DNA from 2 places in the Stenotrophomonas sp. YJH_SMC_127 genome. Region 1 is predicted to be linked to the other one. Evidence: riboswitches for the same ligand, from Rfam matches in the RefSeq annotation. Region 1 holds a riboswitch; the other holds the start of a gene.
What was found. A riboswitch is a leader RNA that binds a small molecule or an ion and turns the genes downstream of it on or off. The one in region 1 is predicted to bind glycine.

Region 1 (7,053 bases):
GGCGGTGAAGCGCCAGGGGTTCATCGGCTGGTATCCCGCCCGTGGCTCACCGCTGCACGCAGCCACGCCACTGGGCGCGCGGTCGGCCGGCTTCGGCCGACCGTCCACCAATGCCAGCCCGAGCAGATACAGCAGGCCAGGCAGCAGCGCGATGCTGGCGACCAGCACGACGACGGAGATCCATGCGTTGCCGGCGGCACGCATCGCTCAGTGCGCCTTCGGTTTCGGGTACCACAGTGCGTTGACGATGACCCAGCGCTGGTCGAAACGCCCCATGTGGAAGTAGTCGACGAACCACGGGGTTTCCAGCCGCACCGAGGCCGCGTTGCCGGTCACGTCCAGCACCGTGCAGCGGCGATCCCATTGATCCTTCGGGGTCTTCAGCGCGCCCTGTTTCGTCAACGAGACCAGCTCTTCCTTCGACATCCGGCGCAGGCCCAGGCGCTCGTCGGGTGTATCGCCGAGCACAGCGCGCTTGGCCAGGTCCGGATGCAGGGAACGGGCGACGCGCTGCGGGTCGGCCTCCAGCTGGCCATCGACGTAGTCGTGGCAGGTGGCTTCGATGGCCGCGATCGTGGCGGCGTCGGCGGCAGGGCTCGTTGCTGCGGAAAGCGCGAACAGCAGGGCAATCGTGGACATCCGGGTCTCCGGCTCTGGGCGCGGGGCGATCATCGCATGGGCCGAATGGCCCATCCACGCATGACGTGGATCTACTGTAGAGCCGAGCCCATGCTCGGCTCCCGCATCGGGCAGACGGAACAACAGCCGAGCGTGGGCTCGGCTCTACAGAAGCGCAGGATCCGTTGCCTGCAGCCAGGCCAGCTTGCGTTCGCGGGGCTGCTGCTTGAGTTGCCACTCGGCCCGCGAGGCGGCGGCCCGGTCCGGGTATTCGCGCACGGCCAGCACGCGCAGCGGCGGCCGGGCCCGGGTGTAGCGCGCGCCCTTGCCGGCCTGGTGGGCGGCGAAACGCGCCTCCACATCGGTGCTGATGCCGGCGTAATAGCTGCCATCGCGGCATTCGAGCAGGTACAGGAACCACGGGCGGACGGACGGGGCCATGCCTGGATTATGCCGTGCTGCACTGCAGCGGATATACTGGCGCCCGAATGCAGGAGAGAGGCGCCGCGCTGGCGCCCGCCGAAGGCGCAGGCTCCCATGATCGCTCAGGCCGGTGGGCTGGAATCCCACCAACCATGCATTCGACTCGCCGAGCTGGAGAGAGGTCACCGGGCATGCCCGGGACGATCCGCCGAAGGGGCACGCGGCCCATGCCGCTGAACTCTCAGGCAAAAGGACAGCGGGAGCGGCACCGGTCATCGTCATCCCGTCATTGCGCAGGCAGTGGCGGTGGTCGCGCATGGCCGGCCCCACCGCGCCCGGAGCCTGCCCCATGCTGCTGTCCATCATCTACCTGATCGCCATTTCCGCCGAAGCCATGACCGGCGCACTGTCCGCCGGCCGCCGCCGCATGGACCTGTTCGGCGTGGTCATGATCGCCTGCGTCACGGCCCTCGGGGGTGGTTCACTGCGCGACATCCTGCTCGGCCACTACCCGCTGGGCTGGGTGAAGCACCCCGAGTACCTGGGCTTCACCGTGTGCGCGGCGCTGATCGCCACCTGGGTGGCGCGCTGGATGCACCACTTCCGCCGCACCTTCCTGGTGCTCGATGGCCTGGGCCTGATCGCCTTCACCCTGATCGGCTGCTCGATCGCGCGCGAAGCCGGCCATGCAATGCCGATCGTGCTGATCGCCGGCATGCTGACCGGCGCGTTCGGCGGGGTGCTGCGCGACATCCTCTGCAACGAGGTGCCACTCATCTTCCAGAAGGAGCTGTACGCGATCATCGCGCTGCTGACCGGCGCGGCCTATCTGTTGCTGCTGCACTGGGGCGTGGCCGATGCCACCGCAATCCTGTGCTGCCTTGGCGGCGGCTTCGCATTGCGCCTGCTGGCGATCCACTACCGCTGGGAAATGCCGAAGTTCGTCTACCACGACGAAGTGCATTGAGCCTCTTCGTAAAGTCGAGCCATGCTCGACTGCTCTTTGCAGGAAACCAACGCGCTTCGCGCGCAGGTCGGGCATGGCTCGACGCTACAGGAAGCGGTATCACCACCCCGGCGATGTACCTGGCGCTGTCGCTCATGCGCAGCGCCAGGCGCATCGCCGGTGCAGATGGGCCGGCCTCCAACTCCGACCGGCCCTGATCGCGGCCGCACCCCCGCAGGCGCTGGCCGCCATCCACACACGTGCCGCACTCAGGCGGCTTCGATCAGGCTGCTTCGGACACCTTCACGTCGCGACGGGCGCGCACGGCCGCAGCCAGACGCTCCAGCACCGTCACGGTGGTGTCCCAGTCGATGCAGCCATCGGTGATGCTCTGCCCGTAGACCAGCGGCTGGCCTTCCACCAGTTCCTGGCGGCCACCGACCAGATGGCTCTCGATCATCACGCCAACGATGCGCTGTTCGCCGTCTTCCAGCTGAACAGCGATGTCCTCGATCACCTTCGGCTGGTTCTCGGGGTTTTTCAGGCTGTTGGCGTGGCTGGCGTCGATCATCAGGCGCGTCGGCAGCTTGGCCTTGGCCAGCACCTGGCAGGCGTCGGCGACGCTGCCGGCGTCGTAGTTCGGCTGCTTGCCGCCACGCAGGATCACATGGCAATCCGGATTGCCGGTGGTCGACACGATGGCGGTGCCGCCCTGCTTGGTGACCGACAGGAAGTGATGCGGATTGGACGCCGCACCCACCGCGTCAGCGGCGATCTTCACGTTGCCATCGGTGCCGTTCTTGAAGCCGACCGGGCACGACAGCCCCGAGGCCAGCTCACGATGCACCTGGCTTTCGGTCGTACGCGCGCCGATCGCGCCCCACGCCACCAGGTCGGCGATGTACTGCGGCGAGATCACATCGAGGAATTCGACACCGGCCGGCAGGCCGAGCTTGTTGATGTCGCGCAGCAGGCCGCGGGCAATGCGCAGGCCCTTGTCGATCCTGAAGCTGCCGTCCAGGTCCGGGTCGTTGATCAGGCCCTTCCAGCCCACCGTGGTGCGCGGCTTCTCGAAGTACACGCGCATGACGATTTCCAGTTCGCCGGCCAGCGCGTCGCGCAGCGGCTTCAGGCGCTGGGCGTATTCGATGGCGGCCTTCGGGTCGTGGATCGAGCACGGGCCCACCACCACTGCCAGGCGGTCGTCACGGCCGTGCAGGATCTGGTGCAGGGCCGCGCGCGAGGCGCTGACGGTGTCGGAGGCTTCATCGTCACAGGGCAGCATCGCCAGCAGCTGGGCAGGCGGTGTCAGCGGTTCGATGGTGCGGATGCGCAGGTCGTCGGTGTGCGGGGGCATTGCAGGAGATCTCCGGAACGTTGGGGTCCCCAGCGTGGCGGCATGAAAAAAGCCGCCAGGTTCGCTGGCGGCTTTCGGGAATGCGTCTGAAGCTTTCTTCAGGGTGAGCGCAGTCCTTCCTCCGCCAGTGGCTTCGGAAAGTAATACCAGTAAAAGCGGGTGGCGGCTGCGTTCATGGGGTGTATTGATAGCACAGCTTTTGCGCAGTGCAAAATGTTTCATCCGCAACCGCGGGTGCGGTTCAGCGAGGCGCGCGCCGGCGCTGCCCACGCGGCAGCAGCCACGCAAAGCCGCTCATTTGCCATGCACTTCCACGTCCAGCAACAGGCCTTCGTGGATGTCGGCCCAGCGCTCCAGCACGCGGTCCAGCTCCTGCCTGGCCTCGTCCAGCTGCTCGGGATTGAGCAGGGAACGGGTGGTGTAGAGGTCGGAGACCAACCGCCGCAGGGCCGCCTCCGGGATGGCCACCGACGGCCCTTCCCGCCCCGGCAACTGCAATGCCGGGCTGTCGCCAAGCGGGCCGAACAGCGTGACCTGGAGCGTGCTCTGCATGATCAACTTCCCTGCGGATGGACATGGGCAATGTCCTGTTTACCGCGTCCGGGTGACAGGCGCATGTGCCATGCGCGTCCGGAGACGCTGCTACAAGGCGGCCAGGTCGGCAAGGTGCTGCCCCATCCCATCGTCTGCGCCGACGGCGTTGATGGTGGCGAAGTACTGATGCCAACCGGTGGCGGCAATGCCGGCCACCAGCGCGTCGGCGTCCGCGCGGCTTGCACAGCGCCAGACCGCATAGAACTGCTCATCGCTGCCGTGCTGTACGCCCCTGGCAATGCGGCCCATCGCCAGCAGTGTGATGCGGACTGGATCGAACTGCTGCATGCCTGCACCGATACGGGCGAAGAAGGCATTCCGCTGCTCGGGCTGGAGCGTGGTCCAGGCGGGGGTGGCGGTGTAGAGCTCGATGAAGGTGTGCGACATGCTGCTTCTTCCTTGAAGGTTTGGGGGGTTGCCGGCCAGCGGCCGGCACTACCGGAGCGAGCGCATGGCGCGTTTGCGGATGTAGGCATTGGCATCACCAGGGTGCTGCTGTTGCCAGCGCGCGCACAGCGCACGCAGCCACTGCGGCTGTGTCTTGCCGGCATCATTGAGCCAGTTGCCGACCGAGTCCTGCACATAGCGCTCCGGGTCGTCGGCGAGTGCTTCCAGCATCGCCTCTGCAAGTTCCGGCTGCCGCTTGAACAGCGCGACATGTGTGGCCCACACGCCGCGCGGGCGCAGCGCTTCGCAGGCGAAGCGGCGCAGGTACGGCGATCCTTCCTGCGTCCATGGTTGCAGGTACTCCAGCGCCTGCAGTGGTGCGGCAACAATGTCGGCACGCAGCGCCAGCCACGCCCATTCGCGCACGCCGAAGTGCGGGTCGTCAGCCAGTGGCCGCATCGCCTGCAGCTTGGCCGGCAGCGTCGCGTCGGCTTCGCCGCCGATCAGGTAGCAGGCCCAGCCACGCACCGTGTCTGACGCATGCCCCTGCCAGCGCGCAGGCTCCCCCTGTCCGGCTTCGTGCAGCAACCGCGCCGCCAGCGCCATGCGCTGGGTGATGCCCTTGCCTGAGGCGTCGCGCATGCATTGCAGCGATTCCGGCTCAAGGGCAGGCGCCACCACCTGCAGCAGCGCGGTGAAATCCACGGCCAGGCATTCGGCCAGATGGGTGGCAGCAGCGCTGCCACTGTTGAGTGCATGCAGCCTTTGCGCAGGAACGGGCGTGCTCATGCTGCCGATTCCCGCCCGCCGTCCGTATGCTGCCAGACCTTGTGCAGCAGCTGCGACAGCTGCTGCTGTTCACCCGCATCCAGGCCGTCGAACAGGCCGCTGATCCATTGCGTGTGCTGCTCGAACAACGACTCGGCCAAGCGCTTTCCCGGTGCGGTCAATACGATCTGCAGACGGCGGCCATCCCCGTCATCGCTGCGACGCTGCAGCAGGTCTTCACGCTGCAGGCCATCGAGCAGGCCGCTGATGGTGGCACGGGTCACGCCGGCACGCTCGGCCAGCAGGTGCGGCGGCAGCGTGCCACCGGCCCCGTGCAGCAGGAACAGCACGACGAAGCGGCCCTCGCTGAGCCCATGCGGTGCCAGCCGCGCGGCGCAGTCGCGATCGATCGACGAGGACAACGAGAGCAGCTGGAAGCACAGGCGCAGTTGCGCGATGTTGGCGTAGCCGCGTCGCTGCGATTCCTCCAGCAGGGCCTGATGCTTGGCTTCGATCATCTCACGAACACGATATGGTTAGGCGCCTAATCATATCCCCGATAGCCGCCATCTGTAAACCACAGCCGATATCAGGGGAGCTTTCCCAGCAGCAGTCGCGCGATCAGCCCGCCGCCCTCGCGGTGCAGCAGCTGCAGTTCGCCTACGTGACGCCTGGCTACGTTGGCGGCCATGGCCAGTCCCAGCCCGGTCCCACCGGTAGCGCGACTGCGCGAGCTTTCGCTGCGCTGGAACGGTTGCAGCAGGCGGACACGATCAGCTTCGGCGATGCCCGGCCCGCGATCCATCACATCCAGCTGCACCCCATGTCCCCACACGGCGACATGCAGCTCCACGGCGCCCGCGTAACGCTCGGCGTTGTCGATGAGATTGTCGACCGCGCGCCGGAGCAGCAGCGCATCGCCATGCCACGGCAGCGTATCCGGGCACTGAAGCGAAATGTCGACCCCGCGCAGCAGCGCCCCTTGCAGGCATTCCTGCAGCAGGGCAGCCAGATCCAGCGAGCGCATCTGCAAGGGCTGCAGCTCGCCGCGTGCATAGTCCAGCACCTGCTCGATCATCGCGTCCATGCGTTCGATGTCCGCCACCATCCGGGCGGCCTGTGGTGCGGGAGCGAACTCGGCGCGCAGGCGCAGGCCGGTCAGGGGCGTGCGCAGGTCATGCGCCACTGCCGCCAGCATATGGGTCATGTCCTGTGCCTGGACCCGCAGGCGTTCGCGACCGGTGCTGATCGCGGCGGCCAGCATCTGCACTTCGCGTGGGCCATCGTCGGGCAATGGCGATTCGGCCTGCAGGTCGACGCGTGCGCTCGCTTCGGCCAGGCGCCGCAGCGGGCGCCCCAACCGGATCGACGCCCACGCCGCCAACGGCGCCAGCAGGATCGCACCGCCCAACAGGGCGAGCATCACCTGGCGGCGCCAGGCCGCCAGGTCACTATGGTCGCTGCCGACCACCCGCCAGCGGCCGTCGGCCTGGCGCATCCCCAGTTCAAACGGCGGCCACTGCATCGCGGTCAGCAGCGCGGCCTGTGATTTCAGCACGCCAGCACGACCGGAGGCGTCCAGTACCGCGCCACCCTCGATGACCTGCACATCGGGCGCCCTGCCCTGCCCCGTCCATGCCAGGCGTACATCCTCGGCCGGCATGCCCATCTGCGCGGCCGCCAGCTGCGCGAGCCAGTCGCTGGCGCTACCTTGGGGGGGCGCGTCCTGCGTCGCCCTGCGCAATCCCAGTGACGCCGGCGCCTGTTCCCCACGCAGTACCTGCATCGCATGGTCCAGCCGCATCGGTGGCGGCGCGGGCCGGGGCATCCAACCCACCACGGCAACGCTGACCAGGGTTGCCAGCAGCAGGCTGGCCAGCGCCAGCATCGCGATCCAGCGTGTGGTCGACCACCGGCTGCTCACAGCACCTGTACCTCAGCGTCGAAGCGATACCCTTCC
Region 2 (7,053 bases), on a different contig from region 1:
CCGATGCCAACGATCCGAACTCCTGCCGCCAGCTGGGCGAGCTGGAGCAGGTGCTGGCACGCAGCCGCGACTATGACAAGCAGCTCGACGCCTGGCAGGGCTGGCACAGCACCACCAAGAACATGCGCGGCGACTACCAGAAGTTCGTCGGCCTGGTGAACGAAGGCGCCAAGGGCATGGGCTTCACCGATGCCGGCCAGATGTGGCGCAGCGGCTATGACATGCCGCCGGAGCAGATCGGCCCGGAAACCGACCGCCTGTGGGAACAGGTCAAGCCGATGTACGAGCAGCTGCACTGCTACGCACGCGGCAAGCTGGACAAGACCTACGGCAAGGACAAGGCCGAAGTGGGCAACGGCCTGATCGCCGCGCACCTGCTGGGCAACATGTGGCAGCAGGACTGGTCGAACCTGTGGGACCAGCTGGAACCGTACCCGGGCGCCGGCAGCCTGGACATCACCGCGGCGCTGGAGAAGCAATACCAGACCAACCTGAGCGCGGCGCTGGCCAAGGCCGGCAAGGATGCCAACGTGGCCGCGCAGTACAAGGCGCAGCGCGAGGCCGAACTGCGCACCGCCAAGCAGATGACCGAACGCGCGCAGGACTTCTACGTGTCGCTGGGCATGCCGTCGCTGCCGCAGTCGTACTGGGAACGCACCCAGTTCATCAAGCCCGATGACCGCGATGTGGTCTGCCACGCCAGCGCCTGGGACATGAACATGGAAGGCGACGTGCGCACCAAGATGTGCATCAAGCCGAACGAAGAGAACTTCACCACCATCTACCACGAGCTGGGCCACATCTATTACGACCTGGCCTACAACCCGCTGCCGCCGCTGTTCCAGGGCGGTGCCAACGATGGGTTCCATGAAGCGATCGGCGACACCATCGTGCTGGCGATGACCCCCAAGTACCTCAGCTCGATCGGCCTGGTCGATGCGCCGACCGAAAGCCGCGAAGCGGTCATCAACAACCAGATGCGCATGGCGCTGTCGGGCGTGTCGTTCCTGCCGTTCGGGCTGATGATCGACCGCTGGCGCTGGGGTGTGTTCGATGGTTCGATCACCGCCGACAACTACAACAAGGCATGGTGGGACCTGAAGGCCAAGTACCAGGGCGTGGCGCCTGCCAGTACCCGTGGCGAGGAGTTCTTCGATCCGGGCGCGAAGTACCACGTGCCAGGCAACACCCCGTACACCCGCTACTTCCTGGCGCGCATCCTGCAGTTCCAGTTCTACAAGGGCCTGTGCGACGCGGCCGGCTACAAGGGCCCGCTGCATGAGTGCACCTTCTACGGCAACAAGGAAGCCGGCCAGAAATACTGGGCGATGCTGAGCAAGGGTGCCAGCCAGCCGTGGCAGGCCACGCTGAAGGAGCTGACCGGCACCGACAAGCTCGATGCCGGCCCGATGATCGAGTACTTCACGCCGGTCAACGAGTGGCTGAAGCAGCAGAACGAAGGCCAGATGTGCGGCTGGCAGGCCAACGCGGCACCGGCGGCGAAATGAGAAAAGGGGCGGGTCCGCAAGGATCCGCCCCTTCCTGGTAGTGCCGGCCGCTGGCCGGCAACTACGCGATGAAGACCCCGCGGGCAGCCGGCCAGCGGCCGGCTCTACCGGAATGCCTGTCAGCTGTCCTTCTTCGCCGCCATCGCCGCGGCCAGGTCCGCCTTGAACTCCTCGAAGGTCTGGCCCTTTTCCTTCGCTTCGGCCTGTGCGGCGTCGCGCAGCGCATCGGAGTACATCAGGCGCACCGGCGTGCCGTTGCGCTCGTGCAGTTCACCGGCCTGCATGATCAGCGCCAGTACCTGCGCGGCGGAGTCACTGTGGCCGGCGATACGGCCGTCCATGCCCAGCACCCATTCGCCATCGCGGCGCACGACACCGGCCAGCAGGGTGCGCTGCGCGTCGCGCAGTTCCGCATGCGGCTCCACCGGCGAGGCCTGGGCAGCGGCCTTGTTGGCGGCCTGCTTTTCCTGGCGACGGCGCTGGTCGCGGCGGGTCTTGGAGCTGGTGGACATGGTGCGGTACCGCTGCGAGGGGGGCGCAAGGATAGCGCACCCCGCCCGCCACACCGCTTCACACCCCCTCAGTCCAACACTTTCCCGTGCCGCCAGTAGCCCATGAAGGTGATCGTGTGGCGGTCCAGCCCGCACTCGCGGACCAGATGGCGACGGATCGCCATCACCGCTCCCGCCTCGCCTGCCACCCAGGCATACAGCGGCCCCGCCACGCTGGCATCGGCCTGTTCCCAGAGGATCTGCGCGTCGACGTCGATCTCTTCCAGTTCTTCGCCAGCGACCACGCTCGAGGCGGCCAGGCGCGCCTGCACCGCCTGCAACAGAGGCGCCCCGTACGCCGCCTGCCCGCGCGGCAACCAGACCAGCTCGGCCGTGGCCGGCGCCTTCAGGCGAACCGCATCACCGGCCTGCGCCACTTCCAGCAGGGCCAGCGTACGTGGCGGATCCACCCTGGCCGCCAGTTCCTCAAGAATGCCGGCCACTGCCGGCAGCGCGGTCTCGTCAGCCACCAGCAGCACCTGGCCAACGCCGGCCGGCGGCTTCCATTCCCAGCCCTCGCTGCTGTCGGCGCAGTCGGCATCCGGGGCCAGCAGCACCACGCGGTCGCCCGGCCGTGCATGGATGGCCCATCGCGAGGCCGGCCCGGTCTCGCCATGCAGCACGAAATCAACATCGACTTCGCCCTGCTCTGCACGCAGCTGGCGGATGGTGTAGGTGCGCATCGGCGGGCGCTGATCGTCCGGCAGGGCCCGGTAGCGCGGGTACCAGTCCTCGCCGCTGGGGACCTGCGGCGCCTCCTGGCCGGGCAAGGGGAAGAACACCTTGATGCGCTGGTCCGGCCCTCCGGTCGCCATCCGCGCCACGTCGGCACCGGTGAACACCATGCGGTCCAGGGAAGGGGAAAGAACGCGGCGCTCCTTCAGCGCCACCTCGAACAGGCGGTAGGTCTGCTGCGCAGCCATGGGGAACCTCATGCAACGACAGTGGATCGGCTGGCTGTCGTGCACCTGTGCACCGGCTGGCTGGAGTGCCCAGCCTAGTCCGGTGATTTCCCGTCGCAAGCGTTGCGGGCGCCACGGCCCGCCCTACCCCTGCGCGCTGCTCAGTGACCCGTGCAGGCTGCCTGCGCCGCGCGTTCGCGCCGGTGTTCCCAGTACCAGAACACGAAGCCGGCGCCGAAGAACCCAGCCTGGCCCAACGCCAGGTGCAGCGGGCTGGCGCTGAGCAGCGGCGACACCACGCCGGCCACCACGGTGCTGATCATCAGCTGCACGAAGGCCTGCAGCGACGAGGCCAGGCCGCGCTGGTGCGGGTACATGTCCAGCACCGCCAGCGCCAGGATCGGGAAGATCAGCGCCATGCCCATGCCACCCAGGAAGATCGGCAGCACCGCCCACGGCAGCACGAACTGCGGCGCCAGCGCCACGTAGCCGACGTTCAGCAGCACCGACAGCGCGCACAGGCCGAAACCAATGGATACCTGGCGGGTGGGCGTGGTGTGCCCGGCCATGCGCCCGGACAGGAACGAGCCGGTGGTCATGCCGCCGATGGTGGGGATGAACAGCCAGGCGAAACCGCCCTCGCCCAGGTGCAGGTGTTGCATCACGAACACCGGTGCCGAGGAGATGTACAGGAAGATGCCACCGAAACCGATGCTGCCGGCCAGCGCCAGGCGCAGGAAGCGCGGATTGAAACCGATGCGCACGTAATCACGCATCAGCACCCGCGGCGACAACGGAACGCGCGCTTCGAGCGGATGGGTCTCCGGCAGGTAGCGGGCGGTGGCCGCCAGCAGAACCAGTGCGAACACCACCAGGAACCAGAAGATCAGCGGCCAGCCAGCACCGCTGAGCAGGATCCAGCCACCGATGATCGGCGCGATCGCCGGGGCGATGCCGAACAGCATCGACACCTGGCTCATCAGCCGCTGCGCGTCGTGACCGTGGTACAGGTCGCGGATCACCGCGCGGCCGACGATCATGCCGACGCCTGCGGACAGGCCCTGCAGGGCGCGGAACCCCAGCAGCGTGGTCAGATCGGTGGACAGCGCACAGCCGACCGAGGCGCCGACGAACACCACCAGGCCGCCAAGAATCACCCGCTTGCGGCCCCAGGCATCGGACAGCGGGCCGTGTGCCAGGCTCATCAGGCCGTAGAACAGCAGGTACACGCTGATGGTCTGCTGCACCGCCACCTCGTCCACCGCCAGGCGCTGGGCCAGCTGCGGGAACGCTGGGAAGATGGTGTCGATCGAGAACGGACCGAACATGGCCAGGCCGGCGAGCAGCAGGGCCATGCGGCGGGTGGAAGGAGCAACAGCGGCGGTCATGGAGAAGGCGTCCGGCAGGGCCATGCGCGGCACGCACGGCGGGCGCCAGTCCCCTGCAGCAGGGACGGCGCCAGATGAATTCGGGTATCCGCCCATCATAGGTGGGGATTGCGCCTGATGCCATGCAGCAGTGCACAAAACGCACGGGCGGGCCATCGGCCATTCAGGCGCCGCGGCCGGGCCCGCAGGCGGCTGGCGCGCCCGCAACGGGCTATAATCGGCGGGCAACACGGTGGGAGAAGCGGAACACCGCTGCCGAAGGCGCAACGCCCGTAATCGCTCAGGCCCGATACCACCCGTAACACAACTCTGGAGAGACCGGTTCGATCCGGCGCCGAAGGGGCACGAAGCCGCGGTTTTCCGCGCTTCCAAACTCTCAGGCAAAAGGACAGAGGGGCGCCCCGCAGACCGCCGACCGGCGGCTTGTGCCCGTGCGTGTGCCCTTTCCTGACGGATCCTTCGCCATGTCCCAGAACACCCCTTCCCTGCGTGAGCTCGAGCACCACAATGCGTTCGTCGAGCGCCACATCGGCCCCAACGATGCCGAGATCGCGCAGATGCTCGACGTCGTCGGCCACGCGTCGCTGGATGCGATGACCGATGCCATCGTACCGGCCAAGATCAAGTCGCCGGCGCCGCTGGCACTGCCGGAATCGATGACCGAAGTGCAGGCACTGGCGAAGATCCGTGCGATCGCCGACAAGAACACCGTGCTGCGCAGCTTCATCGGCCAGGGCTACTACGGTACCCACACGCCGAACGTGATCCTGCGCAACATCCTGGAAAACCCGGCCTGGTACACCGCCTACACCCCGTACCAGGCCGAGATCTCGCAGGGCCGCATGGAAGCGCTGATCAACTTCCAGACCCTGTGCGCCGACCTCACCGGCATGGAAATCGCCAACGCCTCGCTGCTGGACGAAGCCACCGCCGCAGCTGAAGCGATGACCCTGGCCAAGCGTTCGGCCAAGTCGAAGTCGGACACCTTCTTCGTGCACGACGCCGTGCACCCGCAGACCCTGGAACTGCTGCGTACCCGCGCCGAGCCCATGGGCATCGTGCTGCGCGTCGGCACCCCGGCCGAGGCACTGGAAGCAGAAGCCTTCGGCCTGCTGCTGCAGTACCCGGACACCTTCGGCCAGATCGGCGACTACAAGGCGCTGGTCGAGGCCGTGCACGCGCGCGGCGGCCTGGTGGCCGTGGCCACCGACCTGCTGGCGCTGACCCTGCTGGCCGCCCCGGGCGAATGGGGTGCGGACATCGTGGTCGGCAACAGCCAGCGTTTCGGCGTGCCGTTCGGCTTCGGCGGCCCGCACGCCGCATTCATGGCCTGCCGCGACGCCTACAAGCGCTCGATGCCGGGCCGCCTGATCGGCGTCTCGGTCGATGCCCAGGGCAACCCGGCCTACCGCCTGACCCTGCAGACCCGCGAGCAGCACATCCGCCGCGAGAAGGCCACCTCCAACATCTGTACCGCACAGGTGCTGCTGGCGGTGATGGCCTCGATGTATGCCGTGTACCACGGCCCGGAAGGCCTGACCCGCATCGCCCGGCGTACCCACCGCCTGGCCTCGATCCTGGCCGCCGCGCTGCGCGAGGCCGGCGTGCAGGTCGGTGGCGACTTCTTCGATACGCTGCACATCACCGGCGTGCATGCCGATGAGATCCACGCCAAGGCACGCGCCGCCGGTTACAACCTGCGCGCGATCGACAGCGACTCGGTCGGCATCAGCCTGGACGAGACCGCCACCCGCGGCGACGTGGTCGCGCTGGCCGCCGTGTTCGGCGCGCAGGCCGACATCGATGCGCTGGATGCCAGCACCGCCGACGCACTGCCGGCCGGCCTGCTGCGCCAGTCCGCGTTCCTGACCCATCCGGTGTTCAACACCCACCACAGCGAGCACGAACTGCTGCGCTACCTGCGCTCGCTGGCCGACAAGGACCTGGCGATGGACCGCACGATGATCCCGCTGGGCTCGTGCACCATGAAGCTCAACGCCACCGCCGAGATGATCCCGGTGACCTGGCCGGAGTTCTCGCAGATCCACCCGCTGGTGCCGGCCGACCAGGCGCTGGGCTACAAGGAACTCATCGACACGCTGGAAGCGATGCTGGTGGAATGCACCGGCTATGACGCGGTCAGCCTGCAGCCGAACTCCGGCGCGCAGGGCGAGTACGCCGGCCTGCTGGCGATCCGCGCCTACCACCGCTCGCGCGGCGAAGGCCACCGCGACATCTGCCTGATCCCGGATTCGGCGCACGGCACCAACCCGGCCTCGGCGCAGATGTGCGGCATGAAGGTGGTGGTGACCAAGACCGATGCCAACGGCAACGTCGACGTCGAGGACATCCGCCTCAACGCCGAGAAGTACAGCGACCGCCTGGCCGCGATCATGATGACCTACCCGTCCACGCACGGCGTGTTCGAGGAAGAGGTGGTGGAGATCTGCGAGATCATCCACAAGCACGGCGGCCAGGTGTACACCGACGGTGCCAACATGAATGCCCTGGTCGGCGTGGCCAAGCCGGGCAAGTGGGGCTCGGACGTTTCGCACCTGAATCTGCACAAGACCTTCTGCATCCCGCACGGCGGTGGCGGCCCGGGCGTCGGCCCGTGCGCGGTCAAGGAGCACCTGGCCCCGTTCCTGCCGGGCAAGCTGGGTGACAACGGCCCGGTCGGCATGGTCAGCGCGGCCAGCTTCGG

Region 2: another riboswitch for glycine. It lies ahead of gcvP (aminomethyl-transferring glycine dehydrogenase); the one in region 1 lies ahead of AC5QAB_RS20315 (trimeric intracellular cation channel family protein).

The regions. Positions count from the first base shown of each region.
Region 1 covers NZ_JCAFVO010000014.1:46,869-53,921, reverse strand. Annotated here, with positions in the region: gene AC5QAB_RS20330 (hypothetical protein) at 1-204, opposite strand, end outside; gene AC5QAB_RS20325 (nuclear transport factor 2 family protein) at 208-639, opposite strand; gene AC5QAB_RS20320 (GIY-YIG nuclease family protein) at 784-1,059, opposite strand; glycine riboswitch at 1,100-1,189, shown strand; glycine riboswitch at 1,203-1,308, shown strand; gene AC5QAB_RS20315 (trimeric intracellular cation channel family protein) at 1,391-2,008, shown strand; gene AC5QAB_RS20310 (3-deoxy-7-phosphoheptulonate synthase) at 2,271-3,344, opposite strand; gene AC5QAB_RS20305 (hypothetical protein) at 3,639-3,896, opposite strand; gene AC5QAB_RS20300 (DUF6616 family protein) at 3,987-4,325, opposite strand; gene AC5QAB_RS20295 (DNA alkylation repair protein) at 4,374-5,114, opposite strand; gene AC5QAB_RS20290 (MarR family transcriptional regulator) at 5,111-5,611, opposite strand; gene AC5QAB_RS20285 (ATP-binding protein) at 5,683-6,981, opposite strand; gene AC5QAB_RS20280 (response regulator transcription factor) at 7,014-7,053, opposite strand, start outside.
Region 2 covers NZ_JCAFVO010000001.1:486,017-493,069, forward strand. Annotated here, with positions in the region: gene AC5QAB_RS02245 (M2 family metallopeptidase) at 1-1,508, shown strand, start outside; gene AC5QAB_RS02250 (hypothetical protein) at 1,628-2,020, opposite strand; gene AC5QAB_RS02255 (siderophore-interacting protein) at 2,089-2,982, opposite strand; gene AC5QAB_RS02260 (multidrug effflux MFS transporter) at 3,123-4,349, opposite strand; glycine riboswitch at 4,649-4,751, shown strand; gene gcvP (aminomethyl-transferring glycine dehydrogenase) at 4,814-7,053, shown strand, end outside.